DNA from 3 places in the Streptomyces sp. NPDC043854 genome. Region 3 is predicted to be linked to each of the others. Evidence: predicted binding sites of a transcription regulator. Region 3 holds the regulator's gene; each other region holds the start of a gene.
What was found. Region 3 encodes HrcA, which represses chaperone genes, less so after heat shock. Its sites were predicted from a motif close to TTNGCACTCNGNNNNNCNGAGTGCNAA; they were not measured.
Positions count from the first base shown of each region.

Region 1: groES (co-chaperone GroES) is a predicted target of HrcA. The motif match lies at 6,831-6,857, and genes of this name have one in related genera.
Region 2: groL (chaperonin GroEL) is a predicted target of HrcA. The motif match lies at 5,002-5,028, and genes of this name have one in related genera.

Region 1 covers NZ_JBWKDK010000013.1:150,622-160,855, reverse strand. Annotated here, with positions in the region: gene AC068A_RS15185 (response regulator transcription factor) at 1-191, opposite strand, end outside; gene AC068A_RS15180 (WhiB family transcriptional regulator) at 580-906, shown strand; gene AC068A_RS15175 (LysR family transcriptional regulator) at 1,073-2,038, opposite strand; gene AC068A_RS15170 (MOSC domain-containing protein) at 2,118-2,795, shown strand; gene AC068A_RS15165 (SDR family NAD(P)-dependent oxidoreductase) at 2,914-3,687, shown strand; gene AC068A_RS15160 (ester cyclase) at 3,792-4,484, shown strand; gene groL (chaperonin GroEL) at 4,630-6,261, opposite strand; gene groES (co-chaperone GroES) at 6,376-6,684, opposite strand; gene AC068A_RS15145 (FtsW/RodA/SpoVE family cell cycle protein) at 7,076-8,479, shown strand; gene AC068A_RS15140 (hypothetical protein) at 8,571-8,789, opposite strand; gene AC068A_RS15135 (polysaccharide deacetylase family protein) at 8,921-9,811, opposite strand; gene AC068A_RS15130 (polysaccharide deacetylase family protein) at 9,808-10,234, opposite strand, start outside.
Region 2 covers NZ_JBWKDK010000009.1:101,495-111,728, forward strand. Annotated here, with positions in the region: gene AC068A_RS11540 (alpha,alpha-trehalose-phosphate synthase (UDP-forming)) at 1-1,070, opposite strand, end outside; gene AC068A_RS11545 (glucosyl-3-phosphoglycerate synthase) at 1,205-2,182, opposite strand; SAM riboswitch class I at 2,380-2,533, shown strand; gene thrC (threonine synthase) at 2,551-3,879, shown strand; gene AC068A_RS11555 (MoaD/ThiS family protein) at 3,915-4,193, shown strand; gene AC068A_RS11560 (cold-shock protein) at 4,576-4,779, shown strand; gene groL (chaperonin GroEL) at 5,188-6,807, shown strand; gene AC068A_RS11570 (Uma2 family endonuclease) at 6,887-7,471, opposite strand; gene AC068A_RS11575 (GNAT family N-acetyltransferase) at 7,618-8,049, opposite strand; gene AC068A_RS11580 (phosphoribosylanthranilate isomerase) at 8,108-8,707, shown strand; gene AC068A_RS11585 (outer membrane protein assembly factor BamB family protein) at 9,080-10,234, shown strand, end outside.
Region 3 covers NZ_JBWKDK010000052.1:7,468-17,701, reverse strand. Annotated here, with positions in the region: gene rpsT (30S ribosomal protein S20) at 1-12, opposite strand, end outside; gene lepA (translation elongation factor 4) at 211-2,076, shown strand; gene AC068A_RS31130 (AMP-dependent synthetase/ligase) at 2,326-4,215, shown strand; gene hemW (radical SAM family heme chaperone HemW) at 4,350-5,552, shown strand; gene AC068A_RS31120 (DUF3097 domain-containing protein) at 5,604-6,404, opposite strand; gene AC068A_RS31115 (MBL fold metallo-hydrolase) at 6,397-7,158, opposite strand; gene hrcA (heat-inducible transcriptional repressor HrcA) at 7,303-8,319, shown strand; gene dnaJ (molecular chaperone DnaJ) at 8,320-9,459, shown strand; gene AC068A_RS31100 (nitronate monooxygenase) at 9,606-10,234, shown strand, end outside.

The DNA.
Region 1 (10,234 bases), on a different contig from region 3:
TCCACACCGCCGAGCCCGGGCATCCGTACGTCCATCAGAATCAGGTCGGAGCGGTCGGCACCCCAGCGGCGGAGGACTTCCTCGCCGTTGGCAGCCGTCGTCACACGCTCGACGCCGGGCACGGTGGCAACCGCGCGACGGAGCGCCTCTCGGGCAAGCGGGGAGTCGTCGCAGACGAGGACGGAAGTCATGACCGCCCTCCGCAGCTGCTGATGCGCGTCACCTTGAGCCTCCAGGCTGGTACGTATCGTCACCTGTGCGGTCGATGCTCTCGGACACCTGTCCGGGAACGCCTTGGTTCAACCGCCTTCGCTCTCTCAACGATGGTCACTCGAAAGAGTTACGGGTCGGACGGACACCTTCGGCACTCTACGTGAGGACGCGATCACACCATCGGCGCCACTCGCCAACGGTCCTCCATCTGGAGCTATGCCCTATTTGGCGGCTTTTCTTCCGTTCAGGGCGTGTCTGAGGCTAGATTCCCAATGAGTCATATTTACATCTACTACGACAGTAGGTGTGGTAGGTGTGGAGACTTGGACCGTATTCGTCTCAGTACCGGCACCAAGAGGACTACCCATGGCAGATTTCTCCCGCCTCCCCGGACCGAACGCCGACCTCTGGGACTGGCAGCTGCTGGCCGCCTGCCGCGGAGTCGACAGCTCCCTCTTCTTCCACCCGGAGGGCGAGCGGGGGGCGGCCAGGAGCGCGCGCGAGGCCTCCGCTAAGGAGGTCTGCATGCGATGCCCGGTGCGTTCGGAATGCGCCGCGCACGCACTTGCCGTCCGCGAGCCCTACGGGGTGTGGGGCGGCCTCACCGAGGACGAGCGCGAGGAACTGATGGGCCGGGCCCGCCATCGCCTGATCCCCGCGTCGAGCACCATCGGACGGACTCCTCCGGACTGACAGCCGCCGCAGGAGCGGCTCCGCAGGAACAGCATGCAGAAACGTTTCCCCGCCCCGCGGTGCCCCGCGGGGCGGGACCGCCGCGTGCCTGCCCCGCGACCGGCGCCGGCCGACCGCCGACGAACCGACGGCGCACGGCCGGCGGCCGGCGGTCAGCGCGCGGCGGTCAGCGCGCGGCGGCCCGCTCCAGCTCGGCCAGGGTCGCCGCCACGGCCGGTACGCGGGCCAGGTCGGGCAGCGTCAGCGCCACGATCTCCCGCTCCACGGCCGGCTCCACGGCCAGCGTGCTCACACCCTTGGCCCGTACGGACTCCAGCGCGAGCTCCGGCAGTACGGCGACCCCCAGCCCGGCGCCGACCAGGCCCGCGACGGCCGGGTAGTCGTCGGTGGCGAAGTCGATGCGCGGGGTGAAGCCGACGCCCTCGCACACCTCGACCAGATGGCGGCGGCAGCGCGGGCAGCCCGCGATCCAGGGCTCGTCCGCCAGCTCGGCCATGCCCAGCCGCTCCGCCCCGGCCAGCCGGTGCCCCTCGGGCACCAGCCCGACGAGGCGGTCCGTCAGCAGCGGCCGCACGACGAGATCGTCCCACTCGGCGGCCGGCGCGGAGCCACCCGCCCCGGCACCCGTACCCGTACCCGTACCCGCCGCGGCACCCGTACCGGACGGCCCCTCGGCCCCCGCGTAGCGGAAGGCCAGTGCCACGTCGCAGTCGCCGTCGCGCAGCATCTCCACCGAGCGCGGCGGCTCCGCCTCGACCAGCGAGATCCGCGTGCCCGGGTGCGCGGCCCGCATCGCGGCGAGCGCGGTCGGGACCAGGGTGGAGCTGCCGCTGGGGAAGGACACGAGCCGGACCCGGCCGGCGCGCAGCCCGGCGATGGCCGCGACCTCCTCCTCGGCGGCGGTCAGCCCGGCCAGGATCCCGGCGGCGTGCCGGACCAGGGCGGCGCCGGCCTGGGTCAGCCGCATCTCGCGGCCGGCGCGGATCAGCAGCGGGGTGCCGGCCGACTGCTCCAGCGCCTTCATCTGCTGGGAGACGGCGGGCTGGGTGCAGCCGAGTTCGCGGGCGGCGGCGGAGAAGGAGCCGGTGTCGGCCACGGCGCGCAGGACCCGGAGATGGCGTGCCTCGATCATTCTTCGAGCATAAGCCCGGCTTTGATGGCGGCGCGCATACTCCCGTGCCCCTTTGAGGGCGCTGGGTTAGCGTGTCCCCATGTCGCCCCAGCATGTGATCTCCGTGAACCTCGGCCGCGCGACGGCCGTCGACCACACCAGCGCCGAGGGCGGGGTGACCGGTATCGGCAAGCGGCCGGTCCCGGGCCCGGTCCGCGTCTTCGCCCCCGGCCCCCGGGGGGTCGGCGCGAGCGGCCTGGCGGGCGACGCCGTCTGCGACCTGCGCCACCACGGCGGCGACCACCAGGCGGTGTACGCCTACGCGCGCGAGGACCTGGACTGGTGGGAGGGCGAGCTGGGACGCGAGCTGCCCGGCGGGATCTTCGGCGAGAACCTGACCACCTCCGGTGTCGACGTGACGGGCGCACTCCTCGGCGAGCGCTGGCGGATCGGCGCCGATGTCGTCCTGGAGGTGGCCTCGGCCCGCATCCCGTGCGGCACCTTCCAGGGGGCCCTCGGCGAGCCGGGCTGGGTCAAGCGGTACACGCAGGCCGTGCGGCCGGGCGCGTACCTGCGCGTGGTGCAGGAGGGGGAGGTCTCGGCCGGCGACCCGGTCGAGGTGGTCAGCCGTCCGGACCACGACGTGACGGTGGGGCTGTGGTTCCGGGCGTTCACCACCGAACGCGCGCTGCTGCCGCGGACTCTGGCGGCCGGTGAGGCGATGGAGCCGAAGGCGCACGACAAGGTCCGCGCGTACATGGAGAAGTACGGGAAGTAGCCGGTCGGCGACGCACCGCCGAGGAGCCGGCGCCCACTGCCGGCGGGAAAGCGGACGAAGTGGTACCGCCAGGGCGGGCCCGCTCCGGACTGTCGTCCGGGGCGGCTAGGTTGCGCATATGACGACTGCGCTGATCACTGGATCCACGGCGGGCATCGGCGCCGCCTTCGCCCGCCGCCTCGCCGCCCGGGGCCACAACCTCGTACTGGTCGCCCGCGACACCGCGCGGCTCGCCGAGCAGGCCACCGAGCTGCACGACCGGCACGGCATCGAGGCCGAGGTGCTGACCGCGGACCTGTCCACGGAGGCGGGGATCGCCGCGGTCGAGCGGCGTCTCGGCGACCGTACGCATCCGGTGGACCTGCTGGTCAACAACGCCGGGTTCGGCAACAAGGGCCGCTACCTCGAAGTCCCCATGGCCGACGAGCTGACCATGCTGAAGGTGCACATCGAGGCGGTGCTGCGGCTGACCTCGGCGGCCACCGCGTCGATGCGCTCGCGCGGCCGGGGCGGGGTCATCAACGTGGCCTCGGTGGCGGCCTTCGTGCCGCGGGGCACGTACGGGGCGAGCAAGGCGTGGGTCGTGCAGTTCACGCAGGGCGCGGCGCGGGACCTGGCCGGGTCGGGCGTGCGGCTGATGGCGCTGTGCCCCGGTTTCGTGCGGACGGAGTTCCACCAGCGGGCCGGCATGGGCACGGACAACATTCCCGGCTGGATGTGGCTGGACGCCGACAAGTTGGTGGCGGCGGCCCTCGACGACCTGGCGCGCGGCAAGACGCTCTCGATCCCGGACCCGCGGTACAAGGCGCTGATGGGCGTGGTGAAGCTGACGCCGCGCGGGCTGCTGGGCGGTCTGTCCTCGCATACGGGCCGCAAGTACGGGCCCCGGTAGGGGGCCGCAGGAGGAAGCCCCCGGCAGGAGGGGCCGCAGGAGCGTCAGCCGGATGGCGCAATTCTCCCTAAAATGGACATATCTCATCCAGCCCGGGAGACGCCATGACATTCGTACAAATAGTCGATTACGAAACGAGCAGGCCCGAGGCGGTCAGCGAACTCTTCGACCGGTACCTGGCGCAGACCAGCGGCAAGCGCACCGTGACGCACAGCGTGGTCGGCAGGGACCGCGAATCCGAGACGCACTATGTCGACGTGGTCGAATTCCCGTCGTACGAAGAGGCCATGAGGAACTCTCATCTCCCGGAAACGGACCGGATGTTCCAGGAGATGGTGGCCCTCTGCGACGGGATGCCGCGCTTCACCAACCTGGACGTGGTCCGCGACGAGCACCTCAACACGCTGCTCGCGAACCGGATGTTCGACGACATCGCGATGAAGGGCGACATGGCCGTCATCGAGGAGGTCTTCGCACCGGACTACCTGGACCACGACGTGTCCAACCCCGTCGACAAGACCGGGCGCGCGGCCATCCGCGAGGACGTGGAGATGTGGCGCGGCGCCTTCGACTTCTCCTTCACCCGCGACGCGCAGATGGCGCAGGACGACTGCGTCAGCACGCTGTGGACCTGGACCGGCAAGCACAAGGGCGAGTTCATGGGGATCGCCCCGACCGGCAAGACCTGCACGATGACCGGCACGACGGTCTTCCGCTGCGAGAACGGGATGATCAAGGAAGGCTGGTGGCACTACGACACCAATGCCCTGATGCGGCAGCTCGGGGCGATGTCCTGAGCCGACCGGCCCCGGCCCGTGAAGCCCGCCCACGGAAAGACCCCGGCCCACGGAAAGACCCCGGTCGCCACCGCGGAGCGGCGGCGACCGGGGTCGCAGTCCGAAAGGAGCCGGTCAGCGGTCGGCGGACCGGCTCATCGGGGGGTCAGTGGCTGTGGCCGTGACCGTGGCCGTGCCCGTGACCGTTGGCCTCTTCCTCTTCCTTCTTCTCGACGACCAGGGTCTCGGTCGTGAGCAGCAGGGAGGCGATGGAGGCGGCGTTCTCCAGGGCGGAGCGGGTGACCTTGACCGGGTCGATGACGCCGGCCTTGACCAGGTCGCCGTACTCGCCGGTGGCGGCGTTGAAGCCGTTGCCCTTCTCCAGCTCGCCCACCTTGGCGGTGATGACGTAGCCCTCGAGGCCGGCGTTCTCGGCGATCCAGCGCAGCGGCTCGACCGCGGCGCGGCGGACGACCGCGACACCCGTGCCCTCGTCGCCGGTCAGGTCGAGGTTGTCCTCCAGGACCTTGACGGCGTGGACGAGCGCGGAGCCGCCACCGGAGACGATGCCCTCCTCGACCGCGGCGCGGGTCGCGGAGATGGCGTCCTCCAGACGGTGCTTCTTCTCCTTGAGCTCCACCTCGGTGGCGGCGCCGACCTTGATGACGCAGACGCCGCCGGCGAGCTTCGCCAGGCGCTCCTGGAGCTTCTCGCGGTCCCAGTCGGAGTCGGTCGCCTCGATCTCGGCCTTGATCTGGTTGACGCGGCCGAGCACGTCCTCGGCGGAGCCGGCACCGTCGACGATGGTGGTGTCGTCCTTGGTGATGGTCACGCGGCGCGCGGTGCCCAGGATGTCCAGGCCGGCCTGGTCGAGCTTGAGGCCGACCTCCTCGGCGATGACGGTGGCACCGGTGAGGGTGGCCATGTCCTGGAGCATCGCCTTGCGGCGGTCACCGAAGCCGGGCGCCTTGACGGCGACGGCGTTGAAGGTGCCGCGGATCTTGTTGACGACGAGGGTGGAGAGGGCCTCGCCCTCGACGTCCTCGGCGATGATCAGCAGCGGCTTGGAGCCACCCGACTGGATGACCTTCTCCAGCAGCGGCAGCAGGTCCTGGATCGAGGAAATCTTGCCCTGGTGGATCAGGATGTAGGGGTCTTCGAGGACCGCCTCCATGCGCTCCTGGTCCGTGACGAAGTACGGCGACAGGTAGCCCTTGTCGAAGGCCATGCCCTCGGTGAACTCCAGCTCCAGGCCGAAGGCGTTGGACTCCTCGACGGTGATGACACCGTCCTTGCCGACCTTGTCCATCGCCTCGGCGATGAGCTCGCCGACCTGCTGGTCCTGCGCGGAGAGCGCGGCGACGGCGGCGATGTCGGACTTGTCCTCGATCGGGCGGGCGGTCGCGAGGAGCTCGGCGGACACGGCCTGGACCGCGGCGTCGATGCCCTTCTTCAGGGCGGCCGGGGAGGCGCCGGCGGCGACGTTGCGCAGACCCTCGCGGACCAGCGCCTGGGCCAGGACGGTGGCGGTGGTGGTGCCGTCACCCGCGATGTCGTTGGTCTTGGTCGCCACCTCCTTCACCAGCTGCGCGCCGAGGTTCTCGTACGGGTCGTCCAGCTCGACCTCGCGGGCGATGGTGACACCGTCGTTGGTGATGGTGGGGGCGCCGAACTTCTTGTCGATGACGACGTTGCGGCCCTTGGGGCCGATCGTCACCTTGACCGTGTCGGCAAGCTTGTTGACGCCGCGCTCGAGGGCGCGACGGGCGTCCTCGTCGAACTTCAGGATCTTCGCCATGGGAGCGGTTCAGCCCTCTCGGAAAACTCGGGTTCAACGACCCGCGCCCCTCGCCGCCCGGCAATCAGCGGGGTGACCAGGGGCGCAGATCAAAGCAGTTCTGGGAGAAGTGAATTACTTCTCGATGATCGCGAGCACGTCGCGAGCCGAGAGGACGAGGTACTCCTCGCCGCTGTACTTCACCTCGGTGCCGCCGTACTTGCTGTACAGCACGATGTCGCCGACGTTGACGTCCAGCGGGAGACGCTGGCCGTCCTCGAAGCGGCCCGGGCCCACGGCGAGGACGACGCCCTCCTGGGGCTTCTCCTTCGCGGTGTCCGGGATGACCAGGCCGGAGGCCGTGGTCTGCTCGGCGTCGAGCGGCTGGACCACGATGCGGTCCTCAAGCGGCTTGATGGCAACCTTGGAGCTGGCGGTCGTCACGATCCGACCTCCCCCTTCGGAGATCTCACGGGGTTAACTGTCTGAGGTGGCGACCAGGTGGATCCGTCGTCGCGGGTGCCGGACCTGCCCGTCGCTGTGTTGGCACTCACCGGGGGCGAGTGCCAGGTGCGAGACTATTCCGGCGATTAGCACTCGGTCAAGCGGAGTGCCAATACGCTCCTCCCGCGTTCACACATCCGGCCATCCCGCCCGCCGAGTCGGCCGGTTCCAGGCGGGTCCCCGCCGCCCGTCCCCCGCCCGAACGATCCGGAAGGAACCTCGGGGAGCGCGCCGCCGTCTCAGACGATATGAAGATAAAGCGCCCCATTGACGGCCAGATCGGACCAATGCCTTCCGCTTCCGGCGCCGGCACCGACGGTCGCGGCGACCCGTGCGGGGGCTGAGGCCGCTGACGGCGGCCGGAGCCCGCCGCCGCACCGAGGCGCTGCTGCTCGTCCTCGTCGTCGGCATCACCGTCCTCGGGGAGGCGAGCGCCGGCCTGGGGCTGAACGGCGAGCTGCCCGCCGACCTCGCCGGCTTCGCGATCAGCATGAGCCTGCTGGCCCTGGTGGCCCACCTGGGCGTGCGCCGGTTCGCCCCGTACGCGGATCCGCTGATCCTGCCGCCGGCCATGCTGCTGACCGGGCTCGGGCTGGTGCTGCTGCACCGGCTGGACCAGCCGTACATCGAGCGGTACGGCGGGGAGGCCAACGCTCCCGGCCAGCTGGTGTGGACGGTGATCGGCGTGGCCGCCTGCCTGCTGGTGGTGGCGCTGCTGCGGGACCACCGGCTGCTCCAGCGGTTCATCTACCTCACGATGGCCGGGGCGCTGGTGCTGCTGGCCGCGCCGGCGTTCTCGCCCGCGGACACCTACGGCGCGAAGCGCTGGATCGTCATCGGCGGCTTCTCCGCGCAGCCGGGCGAGTTCGTGAAGATCATGATCGCGGTCTTCTTCGCCGGCTACCTGGTCGTCCACCGGGACTCCCTCGCCCTGACCGGGCGGCGGTTCCTGGGCCTGCGGCTGCCCCCGATGCGCCAGCTGGGGCCCCTCGTCACCGTGTGGATCCTGTCGATGCTGGTGCTGGTCTTCGAGCGCGACCTGGGCACCTCGCTGATCTTCTTCGGCGTCTTCGTGGTGATGCTGTACGTCGCCACCGAGCGCACCGGCTGGATCGTGTGCGGGCTGGTCATGGCCGCGGCCGGCGCGTTCGTCGTGGGCTCGACCGAGCCGCACGTGAAGGCGCGCGTGGCCGCCTGGCTGAACCCGCTGTCGTACTACTGGAAGGACCGGCCGCCGGGGGTCACCTCGGACCAAGCGGCGCAGGCCCTCTTCAGCTTCGGCACCGGCGGGATCTCCGGGACGGGGCTCGGCCTCGGACACCCGGAGCTGATCGTGTTCGCGGGCCGCAGCGACTTCATCCTGACGACGGTGGGCGAGGAGCTCGGCCTGACCGGGGTCATGGCCGTGCTGCTCCTCTACGCGCTCCTCGTGCAGCGGGGGCTGCGGATGGCGCTGGGCGCCCGCGACCCGTTCGGGAAGCTGCTGGCGGTGGGCCTGTCGGCGGCGCTGGCGCTCCAGGTGTTCGTGGTGGCGGGCGGCGTGACGGGGCTGATCCCGCTGACCGGCAAGGCGCTGCCGTTCCTGGCGAAGGGCGGCTCGTCCCTGCTGGCCAACTGGATCATGATCGCCCTGCTGCTGCGGATCAGCGACAGCGCGGAGCGGCAGCGCCTCGCCGACCGCCGCGGCCCGGTGGAGACCGTGATCACGCCGGTGGTGGCGGCCGGGCGGGGCTGAGGGCGGAGGGGCCGAGGGCTGAGGGGACCGTCGGCCGCCCGTTGCGCGGCCCGGCCGCCGCGGAACCGGCCGCCCGCGCCCTCCGGGCTGCTCAGCCGCCGCCCGCGGCCTCGATCACCCGTTTGGCCGCCTCGGCCTCGGCCGCGGCGGGCGACAGCTCGGACAGCGTGTCGAGGTCGTGGTCCTCCTCCAGCTCCCGCTCCCAGGCGTCGGCCAGCTCCTGCTGCCGGGCGGGGGGCAGCTCTTGGACCTTGTCCCGGTGGGCAGGGCTCAGGACGTTCAGGAAACGCTCGACGGTGTCGATCGGCATCGCTTCGCCTCCCGGTGCGGCGGGGGTGTGGGGTTGCGTCCATTCCTCCCGCGGCGGGCCGGGCCCGTACCCGGCGGCCCGCGCCCTTCACCTGAACGGGCCGTGTCCCAAGCGGCCTCGGGGAGGCCCGCTCAGAGGTAGTCCTCCAAGCGGCCTATGCGGAAGCCCTGCTCCTGGATGCTCTGCAGCATGCGGGTGGTCATCTGGACCTCCGTCGCGCCCTTGAGCTCGGAGGGGCCGCGGAAGTGGGCCAGGATGATGTCGCCGGGCCTGAGGCCGGAGCCCTCGGCGTACTGGAAGTTGTTGATCTGCATCGACGCCCGCCACAGGACCACCTGGGTGATGCCGCACTCGGCGGCCGCCTTGAGGGTGTCGTCGTTGTAGTTGCCGAACGGCGGGCGGAAGCGGGTGGGCTTGGCCCCGAAGCGCTTCTCCAGGCGTTCCTGCTGACCGCATATCTCCTTCTTCTGCGCCGCGTAGGGCAGGGTCCGGAGGTTCGGGTGGGTCAGGGTGTGGTTGTTGATGGTGCTGCCGGAGCCGTTGTCCCGGAGCTTCTCGAAGTGCCCGTAGTCCGAGGACGCCACGTTGTCGGTGAGGTACATGCTGATCGGCAGCTTCAGGTCGGCCGCCATCTTCAGGAATTCGGGATCCTTCTCGGCCCCGTCGTCGAAGGTCAGGAAGACGACCTTCTCCGTGGCCGGCACGGGTATTCGGTCCACGACCTGGGCCTTGCCCGGAGCGGCCGGCGGCAGGGCCGGCTTCTGCGCCGGCTTCGGCGCGAACTGCACCGGGGCGGCCAGCCCCCACTTCCTGTACGCCTGGTCGCCGGCGGCGGCCGAGGGCGACGCGCCCGGGGCGCCCTGGGCGGCGGCCCCGGACGAGGCCGAAGGGCTCGGCTGCCCGTCGGTGGCCTTCCGGCCCAGCCGCTCGATGGGGTCGACGCTGTTCCCACACCCCGTCAGGGACAGCGCGAGCGCGCCGGCCGCCAGCGTCCCGGCCACCGGCCGGCGCGCGTACCTCACAAGTAATCCTCCAAGCGGGCCACGGCGTACCCCTTGTCCGTGACGGTCTTCATGACGTGGCGGACCATGTCGGGCATGGTGCCCTCCCAGTCCTCGCTCCCCCGGAAATGCGTGAGGATGATATCTCCGGGGTGCAGGTCGCGGTCCCATTCACGGTAGTCCATGCGGCTCGGGAAGGCCTCGGCGTTCCACAGCGGAACCGCTTTGATTCCACAGGACTTGGCCGCACGCAGGGTGTCCTCGTTGTAGTTCCCGTACGGCGGGCGGAAGGCCGTCGGCCGCTTGCCGAACTTCCTCTGCATCGTGTCCTGCTGTCCGCAGATTTCCTCGCGCTGCTTCTCGTACGAGAGCGCCGGCAGGTAGCGGTGGTTGAGCGAGTGGTTGTTCAGGGTGACGCCGGCGGCCTGCATCTCCTTGAAGTAC
Region 2 (10,234 bases), on a different contig from region 3:
AACTCCGCGTTGATCTCCGCGGCCAGATCCCGTACGGCCGCCGTGTACGACCGGTAGACCCCAAGGTCCTGCCGCGACGGGTACGCGGAGGCCAGGTGGACCACCCGCCCGCGCCACTGCGGGTGCGCGGCCAGTAGCTCCCGGTAGGCGAGCAGCCCGCGCACGATGTTCTTCGACAGTTCCGTCCGGTCCACCCGGACGATCGTCTTGCAGTCCCCGACCTCGGCCCGCAGCGCCGCCAGCCGGTCGTCGACCTCCGGCCGGTGCGCGAGTCGGCGCAGCTCGTCGCCGTCCACGCCCAGCGGGTAGACGGCGACGTCGGTGCGCCGGTGCCGCACCGGGCCGAGCATGGCCTTGCGGACGTACCGCTCGCCGCCCGCCCCCGCGGGGAGGAGCGGCTCGGCCGTGCCCCGCTCGTCGTCGAGGCGGGCGCAGTCGAGGAAGGCGTGCGCCCAGGCCCAGGTGTGGAAGCCCAGCAGGTCCGCCCCGAGCATGCCCCACAGCAGCTCCCGCCGGATGTCGTCGGGCAGCATGGTCAGGAACTCCCAGGACGCCCACGGCGTGTGCGTGAAGTGCGCGATCCGCAGGTCGGGCCGCAGCTCGCGCAGCAGCCCCGGCACCAGTGCCAGGTGGTAGTCCTGCACGAGCACGCAGGCGTCGTGCGCCGCCGCCCCGGCCAGGGCCTCGGCGAAGGCCCGGTTGTAGGCGGTGTACGACGCCCACTGGCGCCGGAAGGCCGCGTCGAAGACGGGGGTGCGCGGGATGTCGTACAGGTGGTGGTGGGTGAACCAGAGGACCGAGTTCGCGATGCCGTTGTAGGCCGCGTCGTACACGGCCGGGTCGATGTCCAGCATCCGCACGCCCGGCTCGGCGACGCCCCGGCGGACGGCCTCGCGGTCCGCGTCCGACAGGGCGGCGCAGATCCACAGCGCGTCCGGCTGCTCGGCGAGCGCGACCGACAGGCCGGAGACGAGGCCGCCCCCGCCGCGCCGGGCGCCGAGGGTGCCGTCGGCGTCGAGGGCGTAGGAGAGCGGACCGCGGTTGGCTGCGACGAGAACGTGGGAAGCCATGCGGCGAACCTAGCCCGGTCCGCCCCGGCTCAAACGTCCGTTCTCACCCCCGGTGTGTGCCTGAGGCGCGCCTGACACCGTCTTGACGCCCGCCGTTCTGCGATGCGGCCGTGCGACGCGGCCGTGCGATGCGGTCATGCGACGCGCCGGACGGCGTACTCCTCGATCTCCGCCATCGGCGGCCGCTCGTCGGTGTCCACCGCGTGGGTGCGCGGCTCGAACCCGTCCGGCCCGCGCTCGAACTGCGTCAGCACCGGCCGCACCTGGGGGTACCCCCAGCGGTAGCTGGGGGAGTGCCCGCGCGAGAGCCGCAGCTGCGCCGTCCGGTAGATCGCCGCGGCCATCCGGCCGAGCGCCTGCCCGTCCTGGTGGCGGTGCAGCCGTACGCCGACGTCCACCTGGGCGAGGGCGTCCAGCCCGACCGTGTGCAGCGCGTCCACCAGAAGGCCCAGCTCGACGCCGTAGCCGACGGGGAAGGGCAGCCGCTCCAGCAGCGAGCGGCGGGCGGCGTACTCCCCGCCCAGCGGCTGGACGAAGCCGGCCAGCTGCGGCCAGTGCAGGTTGAGCAGGGGCCGGGCGACGAGCTCGGTGACCCGGCCGCCCTGCCCGGGGGCGTCGCCGAGCGGGCGGTCGTACATCGCCTTGACGAACTGCACATCCGGCTCGGTCAGCAGCGGGCCGACGACCCCGGTGACGAAGGCGGCCGAGAAGTCCCGCAGGTCCGCGTCGATGAAGCAGACGATGTCGCCGGTGGTGGCCAGCAGCGAGCGCCACAGCACCTCGCCCTTGCCGCGCACGGCCGGGATGCGGGGCAGGATCGCGTCGCGGTGGACCACGCGGGCGCCGGCCTTCGCGGCGACCTCGGCGGTCCGGTCGGTGGAGCCGGAGTCGACGACGACCAGTTCGTCGACGAGCGGGAAGGCCGGCCCGTCGACGAGATCGCGCCGGATCACCTCGACGATCGCGCCGACCGTCGCCTCCTCGTCGAGCGCCGGCAGGACGACGCTGACCGTGGTGCCCGACGCCCGTTTCGCGGCGAGGAGCTGGTCGAGCGGTCGGTCGGCAACGGACCAGGAGCGGTCCGCGAGCCAGCGCTCCACCTCTTCCAGCACGTTCGGCACTCCCTGTTTCCTCGGCTGCTTGCCCGGCTGTTCCGGCCGAAAAGCGATCCATCTCGCGCATCGGACAGCTGTCTCAACGGCCCGAGCCTTCGGTTACAGTCTTGAACAACGCGAAGGACCGCCGCATGCCGGGGGTCCCGCGGACAAACGCGTCGGCGCGCCACGAGCGCGCGGAACCGGCGCCATACCGCTCATCCAGAGGGGCAGAGGGACACGGCCCGTTGAAGCCCCGGCAACCCTCCAGTCGGTTTCCCGCGACTGCGTGCAGCAGCAGCGAGGTCCCCGGCTAGGGAAGGTGCCAATTCCGTCTCGTGGCGAAATGCGCCATGAGGAAGATGAGGAGAAAGGGCCTCGCCATCATGGCTGCACAGACCGTTGCCCCCGCCGCCCCCGCTGCCGCCGTACCCTCCGCCGCTGCGCCCGCCGTGGACCTCGGCCCCGCCTCGGCCCTGTCGTGTCGGGAGTGCGGTACCCGGTTCGAGCTCGGCCCCGTCTTCGCCTGCGTCGAGTGCTTCGGCCCGCTGGAGGTCGCGTACGAGTTCCCGGCCGGCACCGGGTCGGCGGAAGACGCCGAGGCCCTGCGCGCCGCGATCGAGGCCGGTCCGAACAACATCTGGCGGTACGCCCCGCTGCTGCCCGTCCCCGCCGACGTGGCCGGCAAGCCCAGTCTGAACCCGGGCTTCACCAAGCTCGTCGACGCCGAGAACCTGGCCAAGGAGCTCGGCGTCACCGGCAAGCTGTACGTCAAGGACGACTCCGGCAACCCGACGCACTCCTTCAAGGACCGCGTCGTCGCGATCGCCGTCGAGGCCGCCCGGGCCTTCGGCTTCACCACGCTCTCCTGCTCCTCCACCGGCAACCTGGCCGGCGCCGTGGGCGCCGCGGCCGCCCGGGCCGGCTTCCGCTCCTGCGTGTTCATCCCGCACGACCTGGAGCAGGGCAAGGTCGTCATGGCCGGCGTGTACGGCGGCGACCTGGTCGGCATCGAGGGCAACTACGACGACGTGAACCGGTTCTGCTCGGAGCTCATCGGCGACCCGCTGGGCGAGGGCTGGGGCTTCGTCAACGTGAACCTGCGCCCGTACTACGGCGAGGGCTCCAAGACGCTCGCGTACGAGATCTGCGAGCAGCTCGGCTGGCAGCTGCCCGACCAGATCGTCGTCCCGATCGCCTCCGGCTCCCAGCTGACGAAGATCGACAAGGGCCTGCAGGAGCTGATCAGGCTCGGCCTGGTCGAGGAAAAGCCGTACCGGATCTTCGGTGCGCAGGCCGAGGGCTGCTCCCCGGTGTCGACCGCCTTCAAGGCCGGCCACGACGTGGTCCGCCCGCAGAAGCCGAACACGATCGCCAAGTCGCTCGCCATCGGCAACCCGGCCGACGGCCCGTACGTCCTGGACATCGCGCGCCGCACCGGCGGCTACGTCGAGGACGTGACGGACGAGCAGGTCGTCGAGGCCATCAAGATCCTGGCCCGGACCGAGGGCATCTTCGCCGAGACCGCGGGCGGCGTGACCGTCGGCGTGACGAAGAAGCTCATCGAGGACGGCCGGCTCGACCCCGCGCTGACCACCGTCGTCCTCAACACGGGTGACGGCCTGAAGACCCTGGAGGCGGTGGCCGCGGACAGCGGGCAGACCGCCACCATCCGCCCCAGCCTGGACGCGTTCCGCGCCGCCGGCCTGGCCTGACCATCCCCCCGCTCTACCGGAAAGGCAGTAGCGCCATGAGCGTCAACGTCCGCATCCCCACCATCCTGCGCACCTACACCGGCGGCCGGGCCGAGGTCCGGGCCGAGGGTGCGACCCTCGCCGAGGTGATCGAGTCGCTGGAGGAGAACCACCCCGGCATCGCCGCGCGCGTCCTGGACGACCAGGGCAGGCTGCGCCGCTTCGTGAACGTGTACGTCAACGACGACGACGTGCGCTTCGAGGGCGGCCTGCAGGCGGCGACCCCGGACGGTGCGGGCGTCTCGATCATCCCGGCCGTCGCCGGCGGCTGCTGATCCGTCGTACAGGGATTACCCCCTCCGGCATTAAGCGGAGGGGGTAATTCTGCTTGGTTGGGCGCGGTAGAGTTGGGGAAGCCCCCTCCGCTGTTCTTGCCCGCCGCATATGAGCGGGCCGCGTGAGGGGTGACATTGAGTCAATGTGCGCGTGCGGTATGGGGCTTTGGCGCGATATGCCGGGTCCGAGTTGCCCGGGAATGTAATAAATTTTCGGCCTATTTGGCACTTTCGGCGTGACCGGAATTCTCGTCGGATTGACCTGTTGCAGACAGCACCGGTGCAGATACATTCAGCCGCGGTCGAGGCGTTCCGGCGCAAGTTCTGACCCGGGACCGCGAAGTGCGGTCCTGCGCAAGGGCCAGTAATAGGGGAGTTAGGCATGGCTCAGGGCACCGTCAAGTGGTTCAACGCGGAGAAGGGCTACGGCTTCATCGCGGTCGACGGTGGTGCGGATGTGTTCGTCCACTACAGCGCCATCCAGATGGACGGGTACCGCACCCTTGAAGAGGGTCAGCGGGTCGAGTTCGAGATTTCGCAGGGCCAGAAGGGCCCGCAGGCGGACATGGTCAAGCTCGCCGTCTGAGACCGGCGCGATCGACCGCACCGACGCGTACACGAGGGTCTGCATCCTGAGGAGGGGTGCGGGCCCTTCGTGCGTCCTGGGGTGGAGCGCCCTGTCCCGGGGGCGGAGTGCTGTGCGTGCGCTCCCGGGGCGGGGCGGGGCGGGTCGGCCGGTGTCCGGCGGCGTGGCCGGGGATGCCCGAAGCCGCTTGCACTCTCGGGGGGCGAGTGCTAATCATTGGCGTTAGCACTCTCCCGGGGAGAGTGCTACTACACGGGACCGGGTCGGTGAGGTCCGCAGCGTCCGGCGGGAAGGAACCGCCGGGCACGCAGGCCGTCCGTCGCGGGCGCAGGCGCGGTCCGGAGCAATCCACCCTCCCCGTGCGCCTGGCGGCGCAGGGGGAACCCCAGTCCTGGAGGACCACTTCAGATGGCCAAGATCATTGCGTTCGACGAGGAGGCCCGGCGCGGTCTCGAGCGCGGCATGAACCAGCTCGCCGACGCCGTCAAGGTCACCCTTGGCCCCAAGGGTCGCAACGTCGTCCTTGAGAAGAAGTGGGGCGCCCCCACGATCACCAACGATGGTGTCTCCATCGCCAAGGAGATCGAGCTCGAGGACCCGTACGAGAAGATCGGCGCCGAGCTGGTCAAGGAAGTCGCCAAGAAGACGGACGACGTCGCGGGCGACGGTACGACCACCGCCACGGTCCTGGCCCAGGCGCTCGTCCGCGAGGGTCTGCGCAACGTGGCCGCCGGCGCCAACCCGATGGCCCTCAAGCGCGGTATCGAGAAGGCCGTCGAGGCCGTCTCCGGCGCCCTGCTGGAGCAGGCGAAGGATGTCGAGACCAAGGAGCAGATCGCTTCCACGGCCTCCATCTCCGCCGCTGACACCCAGATCGGCGAGCTGATCGCCGAGGCCATGGACAAGGTCGGCAAGGAAGGCGTCATCACCGTCGAGGAGTCCCAGACCTTCGGTCTGGAGCTGGAGCTCACCGAGGGCATGCGCTTCGACAAGGGCTACATCTCGGCGTACTTCGCCACCGACATGGAGCGTATGGAGGCGTCCCTCGACGACCCGTACATCCTGATCGTCAACTCCAAGGTCAGCAACGTGAAGGACCTCCTTCCGCTGCTGGAGAAGGTCATGCAGTCCGGCAAGCCGCTGCTGATCATCGCCGAGGACGTCGAGGGCGAGGCCCTGTCGACCCTGGTCGTCAACAAGATCCGCGGCACCTTCAAGTCCGTCGCCGTCAAGGCCCCGGGCTTCGGCGACCGCCGCAAGGCCATGCTCGGCGACATCGCCATCCTCACGGGCGGCACGGTCATCTCCGAGGAGGTCGGCCTCAAGCTGGAGAACGCCGGCCTGGACCTGCTGGGCCGCGCCCGCAAGGTCGTCATCACCAAGGACGAGACCACCATCGTCGACGGTGCCGGTGACAGCGACCAGGTTGCCGGTCGCGTGAACCAGATCCGTGCCGAGATCGAGAACTCCGACTCGGACTACGACCGCGAGAAGCTCCAGGAGCGCCTCGCGAAGCTGGCCGGCGGCGTGGCCGTCATCAAGGCCGGTGCCGCGACCGAGGTCGAGCTCAAGGAGCGCAAGCACCGCATCGAGGACGCCGTCCGCAACGCGAAGGCCGCCGTCGAGGAGGGCATCGTCGCCGGTGGTGGCGTGGCCCTGCTGCAGGCCTCCTCGGTCTTCGAGAAGCTGGAGCTGGAGGGCGACGAGGCCACCGGTGCCGCCGCCGTCAAGCTGGCCCTCGAGGCCCCGCTGAAGCAGATTTCCGTCAACGCCGGCCTCGAGGGCGGCGTCGTGGTGGAGAAGGTGCGCAACCTGACCCCGGGCCACGGCCTGAACGCCGCGACCGGCGAGTACGTCGACATGATCGCCGAGGGCATCATCGACCCGGCGAAGGTCACCCGCTCCGCCCTGCAGAACGCCGCGTCGATCGCCGCGCTGTTCCTGACCACCGAGGCCGTCATCGCCGACAAGCCGGAGAAGGCCGCCGCCGCTCCGGGCGGCATGCCGGGCGGTGACATGGACTTCTGATCGGCCCCGCGCTGATCGGCTGTTCTCGACCGAGGGCGGCACCCCTTCCCACGCGGAGGGGGTGCCGCCCTCGGGCGTTTCAGGACCCTGAGGCGAACCCGGCGGTGTCGAGCGCGAACCCGAACGGCTCCGGGACGACCAAGGGCTTGCCGAAGGACACCGTCTGCCGGGAGCGGTAGCCGTGCGGCGAGGGGTCGGAGAAGCAGGTGATCTCCGCCTCCTGCATGTCGACGACCAGGTAGACCGGGACCAGGCGGCCGTACACCTCCAGCTTCTCCTGCCAGTCCGCATCCCCGGTCGAGGCGGAGGTGAACTCCGCGACCAGCGAGAGGGCGGACCCGTCCGCACTGCGGCCCTCGGCTTCGAAAGCGGCCCCGTCGGCCGCGAAGAGGCCGGGCCCGTAGGCGCGGCCGGCCGACGGGAAGCGGAACAGAATCGGGGCGGCGTCCGCGATGTGGCCCTCCGGGGCGTGGGCCCCGACCTGCCGACGCAGCGCACGCAGGCAGAGCGCGGAACGCAGCTCGGGCCACGGCGACACGATGATCTTCCCGCGGATCAGCTCGGCCTTGAAGCCGGCCGGCGTGTCCATCTCCTCGACGGTGCGCAGGAGGTCCTCGAATGTCGGCGGCGGCAGGGTCTCTATGGGGGTCTCCCGCTCGATCATGATCGTCACCGTCGTCCTCCCGGGATCGGGGTGGTCGTGCCCCTGGGGCGTGCACATTCCAGGCTAGGGGCGGAGCAGCCCAGTGCCCGGATACGGGCGGAGCGCCACCCCTGCGGGCGGCGCTCCGGATCGTGCGGGGTGGTGGCTCAGGCGGGGAGGGTCTTCAGGAAGTGGACGTCCTCGTGGCCGCCGGGGAAGCCGGGGACGCGGGTGGTCTCCTCGTAGCCGTGGCGGGCGTAGAAGGCCGGCGCCTGGAAGGTGAACGAGGACACCATGATCGTGCGGCAGCCGCGGGCCGCGGCCTCCGCCTCCGCCGCGGCCAGGAGCTTGCCGCCCCAGCCGTCGCGGCGGCTGTCCTCCCGCACCCACAGCATCGCGATGCCCGCCCGGTCGCCCCAGCTCCAGCCGCTGAGCCCGCCGACCAGCTCGCCGTCCGCGTCGTTCACGCGGACCGTGAACTCGGCGGGGGCGATCCCTCCGGCCGCCTCCTTGTTGAAGGCATCCAGCTCCTTGCCGAGCCGTTCGTCGAGCCCGGAGTCGGGGCCGCCGGTGGTGAGGGTGTGCGTCGTGTCGGTCATGGCGCTCATTCTTCAAGATCGCCCCGGCCGGCTCGTCGGAATTTGTTTCACTGGGGGCATGAGCGATCTCTTCGTGAAGGTCTGCGGTCTGAAGACCGCGCACGACGTCGACGTGGCCGTGGCCGCCGGCGCCGATGCCGTCGGGTTCGTCTTCGCCGCGGGCAGCCCCCGTACGATCGGCGCCGCCGAGGCCCGGGAACTGGCCGCGCGGGTCCCGGCCGGGGTCCTCACGGTCGGCGTGTTCCGCGGCCAGCCGGTCGAGGAGGTCCGGCGGCTCACGGAGGAGAGCGGGGTCCGGGGCGTGCAACTGCACGGGGACGAGGGCCCGGAGTACTACGAGGCCCTGCGCGCCGAGGGCCGCACCCTGCTGCGGGCCACCGCGCGGCGGGTGGAGCGGTGCGGGGAGTACGGCGAGGACCTCCTCCTGATCGACGCCCCCGACCCCGGCTCCGGCAAGCCGTGGAACTGGGCCGCCGCGGACTTCACCGCCCCCCGCGGCCACTGGGTGCTGGCCGGCGGCCTGAACCCGGACAACGTCCGCGAGGCCGTGGAGACCACGGGCGCGTGGGGCGTGGACGTGTCCAGCGGCGTCGAGCGGGAGCGGGGGGTGAAGTCCCCGGAGCTGATCCGCGCCTTCCTGGCCGCGGCCCGGGGGTAGGGGGCCCGGCCCGTACGCGGCCCCCCGGCCACCCGTTGGGGCGATCCGGGTGGGGAAAGCGGCTGCACCGCGCGCCCGGCTGCGTACGCTCCTCGGCATATGCGTACGGCCACGCGCCGGTCCCCGTCTACCTCCTGATCGACGGCTTCGACAAGCACGGCCCGACCAGCACCCTGTTCACGGGACCTCGGAAAGGCGCGTACCGGCACGCCGACCGGGTGGCGTTCGGCGAGAAGCTGGAACTTCCCGAACCGTTCCGGCTGACGTTGGACACCGCCGGATTTCCGGTGCCGGAGCGGGGGTAGCCGCCAGAACCCGGAGTCGCCGGAGGCCCGTCCGGAGCGGCGGCTAGGCTGCGGTCGAGGGGGGATCATGGACAACAGGCCGCCGCTCGCGAAGCGGCTCCGGGACCACGCCGTGCTGGCCGCCGCCTGCGCGGCGAGTGCCGTCACCGTGCTGTACGCCGTCCTGTACGTGAAGGTGTCGAACGTCGACGCGGTCAGCGACGCGTGCAACAGCACCAGCTGTCCGCGCGGCATGCGCGCGCTGATGCTGTGCGCAGTGCTCGCGTGGCTCGTCGCGGCCGCCCTGTGGGTGGCCGCCCAGCGCGGGCGCCCCTGGCGGTCCTGGGTCGGCTGGCTGGTGGCGGTCGCCGTCGGGTTCACCGCGCTGTGGCCCGCCTGGAACGGCTTCTCGCGGCTGCGCGGCCCGCACATGGACCTCTTCGGCTATCAGGTCCCCGAGGGGTCCGGCGCCGGCAGGCCGCTCGGCTCCTGGGAGGGGCCCCGCTCCTCCGGGCTCGTGGTCCGGATCCGCGAGGACGGCCTGACCGCCTACAACGGTGAGGGCCGTCGCAGCTGGGGCCGCGCCGCGCCCGAGGGCACCAAGGTGTGCGGGATGAGTGCGGACGCCCCGTCCGGCACGGGCATCCTCGCCTACACCACGGCCGCGCCGGGCGGCGGCCCGTGCGGGATCCGGCTCGCGGCGGTGGACCTCACGGAGGGCAAGGAGCGGTGGTCGAAGGACATCTCGGCCCCGGCGGGGACGGTCACGGCGGGCGGCTCGCTCGCGGTGTCGGCGACGGCGGGGGCGGTCCTCGCCCACGACCTGCGCGAGGGCACCGAACGCTGGCGTGCCCCGCTGACCCGGCCCGGTGCCGTCGTCCAGGAGGTGGCCGCCGGGCCCGACCGGGTCCTGGCCACGGTCCGCTCGGACCAGGGCCGCGAGCTGCTCGCGCTGGATGCCCGTACCGGCGCCGTCGCCTGGCGGGCCCCGCTCCCGGCCGCGTACCCGCGCATCGTGTCGGCCGTCCCGGCCGCGGTCATCGCGGACGACCGGCTGCTGCTGTTCGACGACGCGGGTCGCCCGCGCGGGGACGCGGCGGAGGCTCCGGGGATCCCACCCACGGGCGGGCAGCGGCGGGTCGTCGGGGACGTGCTGCTCGTGGCGGTTCCGGAGCGGGAGAAGCGGGAGGTGCTGGAGGCGTACTCGCTGGTGGACGGCCGTCTGCTGTGGACACGGGCGTTC
Region 3 (10,234 bases):
GATGTTCGCCACGAAAGAGCCTTTTCAGGTTCAGAGTTTGATCTTCCGGTTGTGCCTCGTCCGCTGAGAGGGCATACGAGACACAGCTGCCCAGGCTACCAGGGGCACTCGGGGTGGCCCAAACCGAGCGCACTGCCCCGTCCATGGGACCATGGAACCTGCGTACAGATCCGACCCAACGCTTCTGCGACCCGAGAATCAGGACACTGCGTGCCCGCCATCCCCAGCCACGTGCCCGAGCCGAGCCGTACCGACCCGGCGCTGATCCGCAATTTCTGCATCATCGCGCACATCGACCACGGCAAGTCGACGCTTGCCGACCGGATGCTGCAGCTCACCGGTGTCGTCGACCAGCGGCAGATGCGCGCCCAGTACCTCGACCGCATGGACATCGAGCGTGAGCGCGGTATCACGATCAAGTCCCAGGCGGTCCGACTCCCGTGGGCGCCCACCGCGGGCGACGGGGTGGGCAAGACGCACATCCTCAACATGATCGACACCCCCGGGCACGTCGACTTCACCTACGAGGTCTCGCGCTCCCTCGCCGCGTGCGAGGGCACGGTCCTCCTGGTGGACGCCGCCCAGGGCATCGAGGCGCAGACGCTGGCCAACCTCTACCTGGCGATGGAGAACGACCTCACCATCGTCCCGGTGCTCAACAAGATCGACCTGCCGGCGGCCCAGCCGGAGAAGTTCGCCGAGGAGCTGGCGAACCTGGTCGGCTGCGAGCCCGACGACGTGCTGCGGGTCTCCGCCAAGACCGGTGTCGGCGTGGACGCGCTGCTCGACCGGGTGGTGCAGACCGTCCCGGCGCCGGTCGGCGTCAAGGACGCCCCCGCCCGCGCGATGATCTTCGACTCGGTCTACGACTCGTACCGCGGTGTGGTCACCTACGTCCGTGTCGTCGACGGCACGCTCAACAAGCGCGAGCGCATCCGGATGATGTCCACCGGCGCCACCCATGAGCTGCTGGAGATCGGCTGCAACTCGCCCGAGATGCTGCCCGCCGACGGCCTGTCCGTCGGCGAGGTGGGCTACCTGATCACGGGTGTGAAGGACGTCCGCCAGTCCAAGGTCGGTGACACGATCACCCAGCAGACCGGCGGTGCCACCGAGGCTCTGGGCGGTTACAAGGACCCCAAGCCCATGGTCTTCTCGGGCCTGTACCCGCTGGACGGGTCCGACTACCCCGAGCTGCGCGAGGCCCTGGACAAGCTCCAGCTCAACGACGCCGCCCTGGTCTACGAGCCGGAGACCTCCGCGGCCCTCGGCTTCGGCTTCCGCGTCGGCTTCCTCGGCCTGCTCCACCTGGACGTGGTCCGCGAGCGCCTGGAGCGCGAGTTCGGCCTGGACCTGATCGCCACCGCGCCGAACGTCGTCTACCGGGTCGTCCTGGAGGACGGCAACGAGATCACGGTCACCAACCCGAGCGAGTTCCCCGAGGGCAAGATTTCGGAGGTGTTCGAGCCGGTCGTGCGCGCCACGATCCTCGCGCCGACCGAGTTCATCGGCTCGATCATGGAGCTGTGCCAGAACCGCCGCGGCACCCTGCTCGGCATGGACTACCTCTCCGAGGACCGGGTCGAGATCCGCTACACCCTGCCCCTCGCCGAGATCGTCTTCGACTTCTTCGACCAGCTGAAGTCGAAGACCCGCGGCTACGCCTCCCTCGACTACGAGCCCACCGGCGAGCAGTCCGCCAGCCTGGTCAAGGTCGACATCCTGCTCCACGGCGACAAGGTCGACGCGTTCTCCGCCATCACCCACAAGGACGCCGCCTACGCGTACGGCGTGCGCCTGGTGGCCAAGCTGCGCGAGCTGATCCCGCGGCAGGCCTTCGAGGTGCCGGTGCAGGCCGCGATCGGCTCCCGGGTCATCGCCCGCGAGACGATCCGCGCCATCCGCAAGGACGTGCTCGCCAAGTGCTACGGCGGTGACATCTCCCGTAAGCGGAAGCTGCTGGAGAAGCAGAAGGAAGGCAAGAAGCGGATGAAGATGGTGGGCTCCGTGGAGGTCCCCCAGGAGGCCTTCATCGCCGTCCTCTCGAGTGATGACTCCGGCGGCAAGAAGAAGTAGCACTTCAGCGCCGACAGCCCGGTCGTTGCATACGAGACAGGCCCCCGCGTACACATGCGGGGGCCTGTTTCGTTATGAATCGGCGGCTCAAGGGCTCTTACGCGTCAGGCGGAGGGCACCTACCCTGATCACTGCCGTTGGTTACCCGCCAGTTACAAGCCCTTGGCCGCAGATTCTGCTGCCAGCCCTGTCGGAAGCCGCCGCCCACCCCTGGACGGCCGGCCCTGCCGCGTGGTCCGGAGGACGTCCGTGAGCGACACACAGACCCTGATCGAGAACCGACCGCCCACCGTGGCGGCCCTCTTCCTTGAGCGTGTCGCCGCCACGCCCAACGCCGAGGCCTACCGGTACCCGGTGCCCCCGGCGTCGGGCAGCGGCCCGGACGACTGGAGGTCGCTGAGCTGGGGCCAGGCGGCCGAGCGGGTCTTCGCCATCGCCGCCGGCCTGATCGACCTGGGCCTCAAGGCCGAGGAGCGGGTCGCGCTGGCCTCCAACACCCGCGTGGAGTGGATCCTCAGTGACCTGGGCGTGATGTGCGCGGGCGGCGCCGTCACCACCATCTACCCGAGCACCAACGCCGACGAGTCCGCGTTCATCCTCGAGGACTCGGCCAGCCGGGTGCTGATCGCCGAGGACGCCGCCCAGCTGGCCAAGGCCCGCGAGCGCCGCTCCGACCTGCCGGACCTGAGGCACGTCGTGGTCCTGGAGGCCGCCGACGCGGTCCCCGCCGAGGGCGACCCGGAGGGCTGGGTGATCTCCCTGGCCGCTCTGGAGGCCCGCGGCAAGCAGTACCTCGCCGAGTACCCGGAGGCGGTCGAGGAGCGCATCGGCGCCATCACCGCCGACCAGCTCGCCACCCTCATCTACACCTCCGGCACCACCGGCCGCCCCAAGGGCGTCCGGCTCCCGCACGACAACTGGTCGTACATGGCCAAGGCCACCGTGGCCACCGGCCTGATCACCGCCGAGGACGTCCAGTACCTGTGGCTGCCGCTGGCGCACGTCTTCGGCAAGGTACTGACCTCCGGCCAGATCGAGGTCGGGCACGTCACCGCCGTCGACGGCCGCATCGACAAGATCGTCGAGAACCTGCCGGTCGTCCAGCCCACCTACATGGCTGCCGTCCCGCGCATCTTCGAGAAGGTCTACAACGGGGCCGCGGCCAAGGCCCGGGCCGGCGGCGGGGCCAAGTACAAGATTTTCCAGTGGGCCGTCGGCGTCGCCCGCGAGTACGCCAAGGTCGCCCAGGACAACTACCGCCGCACCGGCCGGGCCACCGCCCCCTTCGGCCTCACCGCCAAGCACAAGATCGCCGACGCCCTCGTCTACTCCAAGCTCCGCGAGGCCTTCGGCGGCCGGCTGCGCGCCGCCGTCTCCGGCGCCTCCGCCCTGGCCCCCGAGATCGGCTACTTCTTCTCCGGCGCGGGCATCCACATCCTGGAGGGCTACGGCCTGACCGAGTCCAGCGCGGCCTCCTTCGTCAACCCCGGCGAGGCCTACCGCACCGGCACGGTCGGCAAGCCGCTCCCCGGCACCGAGGTCCGCATCGCCGACGACGGCGAGATCCTGCTGCGCGGCCCCGGCATCATGCAGGGCTACCACGGCCAGCCCGAGAAGACCGCCGAGGTGCTGGAGGAGGACGGCTGGCTGCACACCGGCGACATCGGCGAGCTCTCGCCCGACGGCTACCTGCGCATCACGGACCGCAAGAAGGACCTGATCAAGACCTCCGGCGGCAAGTACGTCGCCCCGGCCGAGATCGAGGGCCAGTTCAAGGCGATCTGCCCGTACGTGTCGAGCATCGTCGTGCACGGGGCCGACCGGAACTTCTGCTCCGCCCTGGTCGCCCTCGACGAGGCCGCCATCCTGGGCTGGGCCGCCGAGAGCGGGCTGGAGGGCAAGACGTACGCCGAGGTGCTGGCCGCCCCGGAGACGAACCGGCTGGTCGAGACGTACGTGCAGACCCTCAACGAGGGCCTCCAGCGCTGGCAGACGATCAAGAAGTTCCGGATCCTGCCGCGCGACCTCGACGTGGAGCACGGCGACCTCACGCCCAGCCTCAAGCTGAAGCGGCCCGTCGTCGAGCGTGAGTTCAAGCACCTGATCGACGAGATGTACGAGGGCTCCCGCGAGGCCTGAGCCCTGCGGTACGGGGCCCGGCGGCAGGCCGGGCCCCTCCGCCCCGCGCCCGCCCGGGCGCCCGCCCGGCCGGGGCCCCGGCCCGCGTACGGGACAATGGGGGCATGCCTTCCGCACTGCCCGACGGCGAGCCCATGCCCGAAGACGGCGCACTGCCGCCGCACGCCCTGGCGGGTGCCGGGGACCGTCCGCTCGGGTTCTACCTGCACGTCCCGTACTGCGCCACGCGCTGCGGGTACTGCGACTTCAACACGTACACCGCGACCGAGCTGCGCGGCTCCGGCGGCGTGCTCGCCTCCCGCGAGAACTACGCCGACACGCTGATCGACGAGGTCCGCCTCGCCCGCAAGGTCCTCGGCGACGACCCGCGGGCCGTCCGCACGGTGTTCGTGGGCGGCGGCACGCCGACCCTGCTGCCCGCCGCGCACCTGGTCCGCATGCTTGCGGCGATCCGGGACGAGTTCGGCCTGGCGGAGGACGCCGAGATCACCACGGAGGCCAACCCGGAGTCGGTCGACCCCGCGTACCTGGCCGAGCTGCGGGCCGGCGGCTTCAACCGGATCTCCTTCGGCATGCAGAGCGCGAAGCAGCACGTCCTGAAGGTGCTCGACCGCACGCACACCCCGGGCCGCCCCGAGGCCTGCGTCGCGGAGGCCCGCCGGGCGGGCTTCGAGCACGTCAACCTGGACCTGATCTACGGCACGCCGGGGGAGTCGGACGACGACTGGCGGGCCTCCCTGGACGCCGCCCTCGGCGCCGGCCCGGACCACGTCTCCGCGTACGCCCTGATCGTCGAGGAGGGCACGCAGCTCGCTCGCCGCATCCGCCGCGGCGAGGTCCCCATGACCGACGACGACGTCCACGCGGACCGGTACCTGATCGCGGACGAGGTGCTCGCCGCGGCCGGCTACTCCTGGTACGAGGTCTCCAACTGGGCCACGTCCGAGGCCGGCCGCTGCCTGCACAACGAGCTGTACTGGCGGGGCGCGGACTGGTGGGGCGCCGGCCCCGGAGCGCACAGCCACGTCGGCGGCGTGCGCTGGTGGAACGTGAAGCACCCCGGCGGCTACGCGGCCGCGCTGGCCGAGGGCCGGTCCCCGGGGGCCGGCCGCGAGCTGCTGTCCGAGGAGGACCGGCGCGTGGAGCGGATCCTGCTGGAGCTGCGGCTGGCGGAGGGCTGCCCGCTGTCCCTGCTGGCCCCGGCCGGCCTGGCGGCCTCCCGCCGCGCCGTGGAGGACGGCCTGCTGGAGCCGGGCGCGTACGCGGCCGGGCGCGCCGTGCTCACGCTGCGGGGGCGGCTGCTGGCCGACGCGGTGGTCCGGGACCTGGTCGACTGACGCCGGCCTCCCCGTGCGGACCGGCCGCCCGGGGAGGCGGCCGCGGGACGGTCAGGCCGTGACGTGGTCGATCAGGTGCTCCACCGCGCCCAGCAGGGCGGGCTCCAGGTCCTTGTACGAGGTCACCCGGGACAGGACGTGCCGCCAGGCGGCCCCGGGGTGCTCCGGCCAGCCCAGCGCCCGGCAGACGCCCGTCTTCCAGTCCTGGCCCCGCGGGACCTCGGGCCAGGCCGGGATGCCCAGGGCGGACGGTTTCACGGCCTGCCAGACGTCCACGTACGGGTGGCCCAGCACCAGCACGTCGTCGCAGGCGACGGCCGCCGCGATCCGGGACTCCTTCGAGCCCGGGACCAGGTGGTCCACCAGGACGCCCAGGCGGGCGTCCGGGCCGGGCGCGAACTCCGCGACGATGGCGGGCAGGTCGTCGACGCCCTCCAGGTACTCCACGACGACGCCCTCGATCCGCAGGTCGTCGCCCCACACCCGCTCGACCAGCTCGGCGTCGTGCCGGCCCTCCACGTAGATCCGCCCCGCCCGGGCCACCCGGGCCCGCGCCCCCGGGACGGCGATCGAGCCGGAGGCCGTGCGCAGCGGGGCCGCCGGGGCCGCCCGGGCGGGCCGGACCAGGGTGACCACGGCCCCCTCCAGCAGGAAGCCGCGCGGCTGGAGCGGGAAGACCCGCCGCTTGCCGAAGCGGTCCTCCAGGGTCACCGTGCCCGCCTCGCAGGCGACCACGGCGCCGCAGAAGTCCGTACCGGCCACCTCGACCACGAGGTCGGGTTCGGCGGGCACCTCGGGCACGGCCGTGGCGCGCTTCCACCGCGGGGTCAGGTCGGGGGAGTACTCACGCATCGGGCCGGCCCTGGGAGAGCGGGCGCGTGCCGGGGCCGGACACGCCGAACCGGGCCGCCAGGGTGTCGCGTTGCGCGCGGACGAAGGCCGCGTCGACCACCGCCCCGTGCCCCGGCACGTACAGCGCGTCCTCCCCGCCCAGCGCCAGCAGCCGGTCCATGGCCGCCGGCCACTGCTCGGGCACCGCGTCGCTGCCCGCCTGGGGCTCGCCGGACTCCTCCACCAGGTCCCCGCAGAAGACCGTCTCGCGTTCGCCCGGCACGAAGACGGCGAGGTCGTAGGGGGTGTGACCGGGCCCCACATTGGCCAGCAGCACCTGCACGCCGCCCAGGTCCAGCGTCCACTCGCCCGACACCAGGTGCCGCGGCGGCACCAGCAGGTCCGCGGCCTCCGCGGCCTCGGCCGCGTCCAGGCCGTGGCGCACCGCGCCGTCCCGGAGCTCATCGCGTCCCGAGACGAGCTCACCGTCCAGCCCGACCGCCCCGTAGACCTCGGCCCCGGAGAAGGCCGCGCTGCCCAGGACGTGATCGAAATGTCCGTGCGTGAATGCGATATGGGTCACGCGCCGACCCGTCAGACGCTCGGCCTCGGCCCTGAGCGAGGCCCCCTCCCGAACGCTCGAACCGGGGTCGATCATGAGGACGGACTCGTCTCCGACCACCAGTCCCACCGTGCAATCCCACACCGGGAGGCGCTTTCGGCCGGTCCGCCGCGTCAAACGTTCCCAGTCCGTGTCTTCCCACCGTACGTCCATACCGCGACGCTACCTGGCGGGCCACCCTTGCTAGCCGTGTACCACCCCGCCGTACACTGGCCGGGGGATCGCTGGCACTCCGACGAGGCGAGTGCCAAAAGCAGTGGACCACGACGACCCGCATCACAGCTGGAGGTGTGCGCGATGCTCAGTGAACGCAGACTCGAGGTGCTCCGCGCCATCGTCCAGGACTACGTCGGGACGGAGGAGCCGGTCGGCTCCAAGGCGCTGACCGAGCGCCACAAGCTCGGCGTCTCGCCCGCCACCGTGCGCAACGACATGGCCGTCCTGGAGGACGAGGGCTACATCGCCCAGCCGCACACCAGCGCCGGCCGGATCCCCACGGACAAGGGCTACCGCCTCTTCGTCGACAAGCTGGCGGACGTCAAGCCGCTGTCGACGCCGGAGCGCCGGGCCATCCAGAACTTCCTCGACGGCGCGGTCGACCTCGACGACGTCATCGGCCGGACGGTGCGCCTGCTCGCGACGCTGACCCGGCAGGTCGCGATCGTGCAGTACCCCTCGCTGGCCCGCTCCACCGTCCGCCACGTCGAACTGCTCGCGCTGGCGCCCGCGCGCCTGATGCTCGTGCTGATCACCGACACGGGCCGGGTCGAGCAGCGGCTGGTCGACTGCCAGACGCCGTTCTCCGAGACCTCGCTCGCCGATCTGCGGGCGCGGCTCAACAGCAGGGTCGTCGGCCGCCGGTTCACCGACGTCCCGAGGCTCGTGCAGGACCTGCCGGACTGCTTCGAGCCCGAGGACCGGGCCACGGTCGCGACCGTGCTCCAGACGCTGCTGGAGACGCTGGCGGAGGAGGCGGAGGAGCGGCTGATGATCGGCGGCACCGCCAATCTGACGCGCTCCGGGCACGATTTCCCCCTGACGATCAGGCCGGTGCTGGAGGCGCTTGAGGAGCAGGTCGTGCTCCTCAAGCTGCTCGGCGAGGCCGGTGAATCGGGCATGGCTGTACGAATCGGGCATGAAAACGCCTACGAGGGACTGAACTCCACGTCCGTCGTGTCGGTCGGCTACGGTTCGGGCGGCGAAACTGTCGCCAAACTCGGCGTGGTCGGACCGACCCGCATGGACTACCCCGGAACGATGGGAGCGGTACGCGCAGTGGCACGTTACGTCGGACAGATCCTGGCGGAGTCGTAAGTGGCCACGGACTACTACGCCGTACTCGGCGTGCGCCGCGACGCATCGCAGGACGAGATCAAGAAGGCCTTCCGCCGCCTCGCGCGCGAACTCCACCCGGACGTGAATCCGGACCCGAAGACGCAGGAGCGCTTCAAGGAGATCAACGCGGCGTACGAGGTCCTCTCGGACCCGCAGAAGAAGCAGGTCTACGACCTCGGCGGCGACCCGCTGTCCTCCTCGGGCGCCGGCGGTGGCGCCGGCGGCTTCGGGGCGGGCGGCTTCGGCAACTTCTCCGACATCATGGACGCCTTCTTCGGCCAGGCGGCGCAGCGCGGCCCGCGCTCGCGGACCCGCCGCGGCCAGGACGCCATGATCCGCCTCGACCTGGAGCTGGACGAGGCCGCTTTCGGCACGACCAAGGACATCCAGGTCGACACCGCCGTGGTCTGCACCACCTGCTCCGGTGAGGGCGCCGCGCCCGGCACCTCGGCGCAGACGTGTGACATGTGCCGCGGCCGCGGTGAGGTGTCGCAGGTCACCCGGTCCTTCCTGGGCCAGGTCATGACCTCGCGCCCCTGCCCCCAGTGCCAGGGCTTCGGCACCGTCGTCCCGACCCCGTGCCCCGAATGCGCGGGCGACGGCCGGGTCCGCTCCCGCCGCAGCCTCACGGTCAAGATCCCGGCCGGTGTCGAGAACGGCACCCGGATCCAGCTCGCGGGCGAGGGCGAGGTCGGCCCCGGCGGCGGCCCCGCCGGCGACCTCTACGTGGAGATCCACGAACTGCCCCACCCGGTCTTCCAGCGGCGCGGCGACGACCTGCACTGCACGGTGACCATCCCCATGACGGCGGCGGCCCTCGGCACCAAGTGCCCGCTGGAGACGCTCGACGGCATGGAGGAGGTCGACATCCGGCCCGGCACCCAGTCCGGCCAGTCGATCCCGCTGCACGGCCGGGGCGTGACACACCTGCGCGGCGGCGGCCGCGGCGACCTGATCGTCCACGTCGAGGTGCAGACCCCGGGCAAGCTGGACCCCCAGCAGGAGGAGCTGCTGCGCCAGCTCGCCAAGCTGCGCGGCGAGGAGCGGCCGATGGGCCAGTTCGCGCCGGGCCAGCAGGGCCTCTTCAGCCGCCTGAAGGACGCGTTCAACGGCCGCTGACGGCCCGCGGGACACCGCACGCACGGCGTACGAGCCCGGCCCGGGGATTCCCCGGGCCGGGCTCGGCGCATTCCCCGGGGAGGCGGGCCGGGCGGGGGCGTCGCGGTGATTCGGCGCCGTGCGCGGGACGTGGCACGATGCAGGACATGTCCTTGGCACTGAGCGGTCTCCAGCAGTACCCGATCGTGCAGGCTCCCATGGCGGGCGGGGCCTCCTGCCCGCCGCTCGCCGCCGCCGTGTGCGAAGCGGGCGCCCTGGGCTTCCTGGCCGGCGGCTACAAGACCGCCGACGGCATGTACCAGGAGATCAAGCGGCTGCGCGCGCTCACCCGGCGCCCGTTCGGCGTGAACCTCTTCATGCCGCAGACCGGCCCCGTCGACCAGGCCGCCGTCGAGGCCTACCGCGGCCAACTCGCCGGTGAGGCCACCTGGTACGACGTCTCGCTGGCCGAGGAGGACACCCTCGGCACCAGCGACGACGGCTACGACGCCAAGCTGGCGATCCTCCTGGAGGACCCGGTCCCGGTGGTGTCGTTCACCTTCGGCTGCCCCGCGCCCGCCGCCATCGCCTCCCTGCGCAAGGCGGGCACGTACAGCATCGTCACCGTCACCTCGGTCGACGAGGCCCGCGCCGCCCAGGCGGCGGGCGCCGACGCCGTCTGCGTCCAAGGCGTCGAGGCGGGCGGCCACCAGGGCACGCACCGCGACGACCCGCAGGCCGACGCCACGGCCGGGGTCGGCCTGCTCGCCCTCGTGGCGCAGGTGCGCGAGGCGGT